DNA from 4 places in the Xenorhabdus doucetiae genome. Region 1 is predicted to be linked to each of the others. Evidence: predicted binding sites of a transcription regulator. Region 1 holds the regulator's gene; each other region holds the start of a gene.
The links. Region 1 encodes Fur, which represses iron uptake genes when iron is present. Its sites were predicted from a motif close to ATAATAATGAGAACNACTATCAA; they were not measured.
Positions count from the first base shown of each region.

Region 2: feoA (ferrous iron transporter A) is a predicted target of Fur. The motif match lies at 1,055-1,077, and genes of this name have one in related genera.
Region 3: fes (enterochelin esterase) is a predicted target of Fur. The motif match lies at 905-927, and genes of this name have one in related genera.
Region 4: XDD1_RS08020 (DNA polymerase III subunit theta) is a predicted target of Fur. The motif match lies at 754-776, and genes of this name have one in related genera.

Region 1 covers NZ_FO704550.1:1,295,172-1,297,382, forward strand. The annotation lists gene XDD1_RS06065 (beta-N-acetylhexosaminidase) at 1-807, shown strand, start outside; gene fur (ferric iron uptake transcriptional regulator) at 941-1,393, opposite strand; gene fldA (flavodoxin FldA) at 1,580-2,113, opposite strand.
Region 2 covers NZ_FO704550.1:4,092,694-4,094,904, reverse strand. The annotation lists gene feoB (Fe(2+) transporter permease subunit FeoB) at 1-687, opposite strand, end outside; gene feoA (ferrous iron transporter A) at 798-1,025, opposite strand; gene XDD1_RS17860 (Tex family protein) at 1,607-2,211, opposite strand, start outside.
Region 3 covers NZ_FO704550.1:599,058-601,268, reverse strand. The annotation lists gene fes (enterochelin esterase) at 1-807, opposite strand, end outside; partial or broken gene XDD1_RS02950 (TonB-dependent siderophore receptor) at 1,171-2,211, shown strand, end outside.
Region 4 covers NZ_FO704550.1:1,728,625-1,730,835, reverse strand. The annotation lists partial or broken gene XDD1_RS08030 (IS30 family transposase) at 1-698, shown strand, start outside; gene XDD1_RS08020 (DNA polymerase III subunit theta) at 888-1,118, shown strand; gene pip (prolyl aminopeptidase) at 1,171-2,124, opposite strand; gene yebF (protein YebF) at 2,207-2,211, opposite strand, start outside.

The DNA of each region.
Region 1 (2,211 bases):
CTGAAACACGCCAAATCAGCCAAAGAGTTCGCCACTAAACAGGTTGCAGTGAATTTCTGGGATACCTTGTATTGGGGAGGCACGGATTCAGTCAATGACTGGGCGAATAAGGGCTATCGGGTGGTTATTTCCAGCCCGGATTATGTCTATTTAGATATGCCCTATGAAGTCCATCCGCAAGAGCGGGGCTATTATTGGGCAACGCGCTTTAATGATGAAGCGAAAATTTTCAGCTTTGCACCAAACAACCTGCCACAAAATGCGGAAACCTCAGTGGATCGCGATGGTAACCACTTTAATTCCCATAGCAATAAACGCTGGCCGGGGGCTTATGGCCTGTCGGGGCAGTCATGGAGCGAAACTGTGCGTACCGATGAACAAATGGAATATATGATCTATCCTCGCTTACTGCCGCTGGCGGAACGGGCATGGCATCAGGCAGAATGGGAGCAGAATTATCAGCAGGGCAGGGAATATAAGGGGGGAATAACGCACTATGTTGATACTGTGCGATTGCAACAAGACTGGGAACGTTTCGCCAATCTGATGGGGCAGCGTGAGCTGGCTAAACTGGATAAAGCCAAAATAGCCTATCGCCTGCCTGTGCCGGGCGGCAAAATTGTTGCTGGCACACTGGAAGCCAATATCGCATTACCGGGGGTGGTTATCCAATACTCACTGGATAAGGGGAAAACATGGCAGGATTACAATGACAGGCAGCGGCCGCATGTCAGCGGCAATGTAAAAATTCGTTCTGTCAGTACGGATGGAAAACGTTTTAGCCGTATAGACGAAGTGAAATTTTAATGATTCGTTTTGAGCAATAAGTGCAATAAATTGAATAAGCTACTGCCGATTAGCGAGAGTGCTAATCGGCAGTAGCTTATTCAGACGAACAACCAACCGAAGCCAATTTTTTAATCACTTCATTGGCGTTTACTTATCCTGCCTTTTCATCATGAAGCGCGTTATCTTTGCGGCAATCACCAGTAGCACAGTGACCATATAAATAGAGGCTGTGGTTTGAGAGCTTAATGCCATAACGGTCAGCGATGTTTTTCTGGCGCTCTTCAATAAACTCATCATTAAATTCAATGACTTTACCGCAGTCGAGACAAATCAGGTGGTCATGGTGATGTTGCTGAGTGAGTTCAAAAACCGATTTACCACCTTCAAAATTGTGGCGTGTAACAATGCCGGCATCATCGAACTGGTTCAACACGCGATAGACAGTGGCGAGGCCAATCTCTTCACCGATATCAATCAGTTTTTTGTAGAGATCCTCCGCACTGACATGATGGCATTCTGGGTCCTGTAGCACTTCCAAAATTTTCAAGCGCGGAAGTGTTACTTTAAGTCCAGCATTTTTCAATGCTTTATTGTTGTCGGTCATGCGGATTCAGTCCTGTAACTTGGGTTAAGTGAACTTATGATACTTGGGGGTATCGTGAGGGAATCATGATTCTGTTTCACATTGCTGATTATAGGCATGGATATTTAAAATGAAAACCATGCCTGGCCCGATATCATGACACATTATGCAGGAATTATCCTGCCTGAAAGGGTGCTTATTCCCGGATTATGCACCCAGGATCTCTGACAGGCTCATTTCAGCCTTGATCTGTTGTACCCAGGCTTCAACGCGCTCATCCGTCAGTTCGGGTTGGCGATCTTCATCAATGGCCAAACCAATAAAATGGTTATCGTCGGCCATGCCCTTAGAGGCTTCAAAGTGATACCCTTCGGTTGGCCAGTGGCCTACGATAATTGCGCCACGGGGTTCAATAATATCGCGGATGGTGCCCATGGCATCACAGAAGTACTCTGCATAATCTTCCTGATCACCACAGCCGAACAAAGCAACCAGTTTCCCTTCGAAATTGATCTCTTCCAGTGTTGGGAAGAAATCATCCCAATCACATTGGGCTTCGCCGTAATACCAAGTTGGGATGCCAAGCAGCAGGATATCGAAGGTTTCAATATCTTCTTTGCTGCTTTTGGCAATATCGTGGACTTCAGCAACCTCAGCACCGCCCAATTTTTCTTGGATCATTTTGGCGATGTTCTCTGTGTTGCCGGTATCGCTGCCGAAGAATAGACCTATTATTGCCATAAAATGGGTTAACCTCTTGTTTTATCTGTGCATTAAAGTTATACACATCACGCTGAAATCAGCTAGAAAAATGTCAGTTTGGGTAACATGAAAAGCGT
Region 2 (2,211 bases), 1.4 Mb from region 1:
GCTTTCCGTTAGTTGGGTGTGGGTCAGGCCAGCGACCTCACGGCCGTAAATATCCCCTTCCAAGACTTGCAAAGCCAGCCAGCGGCGCTGTTGTGGCTTAAATTGCGCTGTGATCTGGCCGGAAAGGAGAGAAATTTCCTGCAACAGCGCCTCAGGATAATCAACCTGTACAGGGTTAAAGTGCTGCGGGTAATTATCGATGGTTTTTTTCAGGGTATCGATGCCGGTGGCACGGGTGGAAACCAGCGGGATAACCGGACAGCCGAGGCGTTTTTCCAATGCGGGAATATCAATATTGATGCGTTGACTTTCGGCAATATCCAGCATATTCAGCGCAATAATGCAGGGAATACCCAGTTCAATCAATTGCAGTGAGAGATAAAGATTACGCTCCAGATTCGACGCATCAACAACATTGATTAACATATCCGCGTCACCACTGAGAATATAGTGGCAGGCAATCTGTTCATCAATGGAAGTTTGCTCAGAAATCGTGGTGAGAGAATAAGTACCAGGCAAGTCGACAAGATCGACTTGATGGTCATGGGTGGTAAAGTGGCCAGTTTTGCGTTCTACCGTAACGCCAGCCCAGTTTCCCACTCGTTGGCGGGAGCCAGTGAGCTGATTAAAAAGCGTTGTTTTGCCGGCATTGGGATTACCAATCAGGCCAATGGTTAATTGTTTCATCATACTTTCTGCCAATCAGGAAAGCGAATTTCGTACCTTAGTTATACTTTAGTACTCTGTAAGCGTGCCTGAACAAGGGTTATTCTGAACCCAGTTGATTTAGGGCTTTGTTAGTTCAGATCTTCATGCAACATGAGAAATGCTAAGTCTTGTTTACGCAGAGTCAGATTGACTCTGCGTGTTTCGATTTGTATTGGATCGCCTAAGGGAGCGAAGCGAATGACTTGAAATGTTGATCCCGGCAACATGCCGAGTGACAATAATTTTTGTCGGTAAGCTGGGCTAATCTCTGGAGAAAATCCCAGAATTTTGTACCTACGTTCTGGAATAAGAACCATATAACTCTCCATTCAAACTGAAAAAATAAGTGATTATAAGAATTATCCTCAATAAGGGGAGAACCACAAGAAAAAAGTACGGTAATTTCTCTGAATTCTAATTATTAATGATAATAATACGCAACTGCGATGTTGACTCTTTATACCGGATAATAAGGGAATGAATTGATATTAATCAAATTAATAGTCATTTTATTGTAAATAATGCACTATCAAGACGGATTAATATTTGGGGGAATTTCTTTATTGATTAGTCTCATTGATAAATTCGACTTATTGATTTTTGTTGTTTCATTAATTTGGTCAATAAATACATTCTGAAGTACGACGAGGATATATAAAACATTAATAAAAATAGTCAGATGTTATCACTTATTCAAATTTATAATGTCAGCAATAAATAGAATCATGATAATGAAAATTATCACTTTCTTACGGATAAATAACGGATAGTCAGTGAAGGATATTTTATTTATTCTGATGTTGGGATTTATTTAAATGAAAAATATATTGCGCGATCCCGAACTGGCGTTATTGACCAGTTCGGGAAATCATTTAAGTAAGCTAACGTTTTTGGTTAATTAACGTTTTTTACTAAAGGCCGCAGCTAATGCGTCACTCATGGCGCTGTTGGTTACCGATGCAGAACCTGAACGCGAAGTTTGGCGGTTTCTGCCGTTGCTGTTGCGGTTATTGCGGCTTGGGTCATTCTGGCGGTTGTCACCTTGAGAGCCGCGGCGTGCTTGTGTTTCACCGGGTTGCTCATCAAGGCGCATGGTCAGTGCAATACGCTTGCGGTTGAGATCAACATCCATCACCTTCACTTTCACGATGTCGCCTGTTTTGACGATGGTATGTGGATTTTCCACAAAGCGATCGGAGAGCGAGGAGATATGCACCAGACCATCCTGATGGACACCGATATCGACGAAGGCGCCGAAATTGGTGACGTTAGTGACAGTTCCTTCCAAAATCATGCCCGTTTGCAGGTCATTCATGGTTTCAACGCCATCGGCAAAGGTGGCGGTTTTGAATTCAGGACGTGGATCGCGTCCCGGTTTTTCCAGCTCTTTCAGGATGTCAGTCACCGTCGGAATACCGAATTTTTCGGTTGTGAAATCCTGCGCGTTCAAGTTACGCAGATTGGCAGAATTGCCCATCAGTTCAGACAGGGTCTGCGCGGTTG
Region 3 (2,211 bases), 700 kb from region 1:
GTTGCAGGGAAGCTCTCGCTCTCGATGAGGCATATCAATAACGTCAATCAACAGCCAAACCGCCTCTGGTATCTGCCGCTTTTCAGTTGCGACATCAATGACCGGAAAAATCGGCATTCTCTCTGCCCAAGTCAGCCCATCCAAAAGAATGATAAGAGGACGAGGATGCGTGGTTTCTTCCCCTGTGGCATAAAGCCAGACACGCCTTTGATTGTTCAGCCGATCACTGTGCCAATGCAAAAGCACAGGCGATTGTTTACCGGGTTGCACGGCATGTGACCATGCGGTCTGTTCAGGTGCATGGGGCATATGAATTGCCGATAAAGGCAGGCCAAGCCCATTACGATGGCAGCCCTGTCGATTTAAAGGATCGGGAATAGACAATGGAAAGAGTGAAATCCACCATTCACGTTGCTGTTGTTTGCGCTGTTTGATCTCATCGGAAAATTCAGGGGATAAATGTGTTTCAGTGACAGGTATAAATCGATAACTTCCTCTCCAGTCATCTTCAAGGGTCACTGACCAATACCAGATATCCGTTCCGGGTAATCGTTGCAGGCTCTGCGGCTGTGGGCGGTGGTGATCCGTGATGCCATTGATATCGATATAGACTCGGCGAAAATTTGAGTTTTGTTCATTCCCGTTGGGGGCTCGCCAAAAGAAAGTCGTTTTAACTTGATGATTCTTGGCAGTTTCTATAATGGGGGTTCCTAGAATAGCCATATTTTCCCACCATAATTCGCTGCCAACATGAGGAGCAGACAATAAATTATCTGCCGTACCTGATGGCTGAAAGACTAACTTCATCCCCTTATCTCCTTCAAAAACATCCCGCTCCCAAATGACAGATTCATTTGAGATACCACACCCGCAACGAACTCAGCAAAATAATTATCATTTGCTAATGATATTGATAATGATTTTTGTTTGCAATATCATCCAATTTATTTTATTAATCTTCATCACTGGCTAACAGAATTAGCGGAGCATGATCAAGGGTAATGCGGCAGGAGGCCCCCTCTATTCAGCTTAATTCAGTATGGCCAAAATGATACAGACTTAATTATTAATTTGATTTTTAAGGATTTATTTTAAAAGCATCTATATTGAGAGATGAAATCCATGGTATTGCCTATCCAGAATGAAATATTGAAAACCGAAAAAAGAATAATGAGAAACTATAACTACAATAAATTATTCTTAACACTAACTTCCGCCTTACTGTTATCTCCATATGCCTCAGCCAATAATAATGGGAGTGCCAATAACACCGAAGACACCGTCATTGTCACAGGAGGGATTAAGGAGCACGCTGAAAAAAACTTTGTCGAATCAGACAGTGCCGCAGGCACCAAAAGCCTCACTCCCCTGATCAAAACGCCCCAGTCAATCAGCGTCATCAATCGCACACAGATAGAAGCGCAAGGCACGATGACGATTGCTGACGCTCTGAATTATTCAAGTGGTGTTGTGACCAATTACCGAGGCTCTTCCAACCGTAACGACGAAGTGATTACCCGTGGTTTTCGTTATGCCCCTAAATTCCTTGATGGTTTGAGTTATGGTAATCAGCTCGAACCTTGGTTATTGGAGCGCGTGGAGTTGGTGCATGGGCCAGCCTCTGTGCTATACGGTCAGGTCAGCCCCGGCGGATTGATTAACATGACCAGCAAAAGGCCAACTGACCAGCCTATCCACAAGGTGCAGATGAAAGCGGGCAATCGGAGCTTAGGTGAATTGGCTTTTGATTTTGGCGGTGCTTTAGGGGATGGTACTCCCGTTCTCTATCGTTTAAATGGTGTACTCAGCACCCAAAAGCAGTTCGTTAAAGACTATAAAAAAGAGCGGATTGCCATCGCTCCGGCGCTGACATGGATCCCCAACAACAATACAACGTTTACACTATTGACCAGTTATCAGTACGACCCCAAAGCCGGATTCCGTAATTTCTACCCCAAAAAGGGCACTGTAACATCTGTTCCCAATGTAGGCTATATTCCCTACAAGATGAACCTCAGTGATCCTTCTTTTAATCAATCCAGACGGGAACAGTCTTCTATCGGCTACCTTCTTGAACATGACATTAATGATGTCTTCTCTTTCCAGCAAAACCTGCGTTATTCAAGAGCAAATGAGCGTTTTAAGCTTTTCGTTTATACATCGGATGTAAAAGGCCTGCCAACCAGTATCCAGCGCCGCCCACAGAGGGAA
Region 4 (2,211 bases), 430 kb from region 1:
AAGCGGGAAGCGAAAATCTCTTTACATCATGAAACAATTTATCGATTGATTTATAAAGATAAAATAAATGGCGGTGATTTATGGCAACATCTTAGGATAGCGAAAAAACCGTATCGTAAACGCTATGGAAGCCATGAGCACAGAGGAAAAATTAAAAACAGAGTCAGTATTGATAAGCGCCCAAAAATTGTTGATAAAAAGCAGCGTATTGGGGATTGGGAAGGGGAAACTATCGTTGGCAAAGATCGTAAAAATGCCTTATTGATTTTAGTTGAACGAAAAATCGTATTTTACGATCATCATTTAAACTTGAAGATAAAACAAGCAGAAGGTGGTGCAAAAGGGGCGACAAGACCTTTTTTCGAATAAAAAACCTAAAAGTTAAAAACAATTACCTTTTGATAAACGGACTCGAATTTGCCGAACACGAACGGATCGGTAAAAATTTAGAGACAAAAATTTATTTTGCTCATCCGTATTCCCCTTGGGAAAGAGGGATAAATGAGAACATAAATGGATTAATCAGAGATTACTTCCCAAAAGGAACCGATTTTAATAAGGTATCAGAGCGGGAGGTTAACCTTGTGGCAAACCGACTAAATAATCGACCACGTAAGACACGAGATTATAAAACACCGAATGAGTTATTTACAGGAACCCCAACTCATTTACTTCGTTCATTACGGTGTTGCGCTTAATATGCGAATCCAAGAGTTTTATTTAATTAAATTTTTATGCAAAAAAACATTTTTAATAAAAATGAGAATTGATGTTATTTATATTTATCAAGGTGCTTTTTTGTCCTTTTTAAACAACTTGCCAAACAAGAAAGAGTCGATTAATTTTCTTTCCAGAGAAATAAAAAATACGTTTTCAGAGAGGCCAGTATGGAACATAACTTAGCCAAGTTATCTAAAGATGAGATGGATAAGGTCAATGTTGATTTAGCAGCATCCGGTGTTGCTTTTAAAGAACGCTATAACATGCCTGTGATCCCTGACACCGTTGAGCAATCACAACCCTCACACCTGCGGGAATATTTCCAGCAGCGCTTGCAGCACTACCGCCAGCAATCAAGGTTACTGTCACGTCTGCCTTATGAGCCGAAAAGTCGTTGACAGGATGATAAGGTAAAAAGGATAACCACCTCTTTGCGGGTGGTTATCTCCGCTATTTTCCAGCAAATTTATCCGTCGCCTTGATGAGTTGGTGTAAAATGCCCGCTTCATCAAAAGAATGGCCAGCGCCTTCCACAATATGCAGTTCAGCCTCCGGCCAGGCTTTTGCCAAATCCCACGCATTCTGTACCTGACAGGCCATATCATAGCGCCCATGAATAATCACTGCGGGGATATGCCTGATCACATCAATGTGGTTCAGTAATTGCTGCGTTTCATCCATAAAACCATTATTGATAAAGTAATGATTTTCAATACGCGCAAATGCCAAAGCAAAATTCTCTTCGGAGAAAGAATCTGAGTTTTCAGAAGGCAACAATGTTACTGTTTCGCCTTCCCAGAGACTCCATAAACGCGCAGCTTCCAACTGCACTTGCAAATCTTCACTCGTCAGCCGTTTGTTATAGGCGAATATCACATCCTTACGCTCTTCTTCCGACAGGATAGATAATGTACGTTCCCATTTTTCCGGGAAAAAACGAGAAGCGCCTTCTTGATAATACCACTGCAATTCTTGGGGACGGAGCAAGAAGATCCCTCGCAATACTAATTCTGACACCCTGTCCGGATGTTTTTCAGCGTAAGCTAAAGACAGCGTTGATCCCCATGAGCCACCAAAAACCAGCCACTTCTCAACGCCCATAAGATGACGCAGCCGTTCAAGATCTTCGATCAAATGCCAGGTTGTATTATTTTCCAGGCTGGCATGAGGCTTAGAACGCCCGCAACCACGCTGATCAAATAACATAATATGGTAACGTTCGGGATCGAATAACCGGCGATGATAGTTTGCTATTCCACCACCAGGGCCACCATGAATGAATACCGCAGGCTTACCTGCCGGATTACCGCACAACTCCCAATAAATCTGGTGCCCGTCTCCCGTCTCTAAGTATCCTGTTTGATACGCATTATAAGCGGGGTAGAGTTTTCGTCGTTCCGTCATAAGGCCCTCTCACTGTTTAAACAAAACGGGATACTCTCCAGTATCCCGCACATATTTACAGAAAAGATAGTGTGACAAATTTTTACT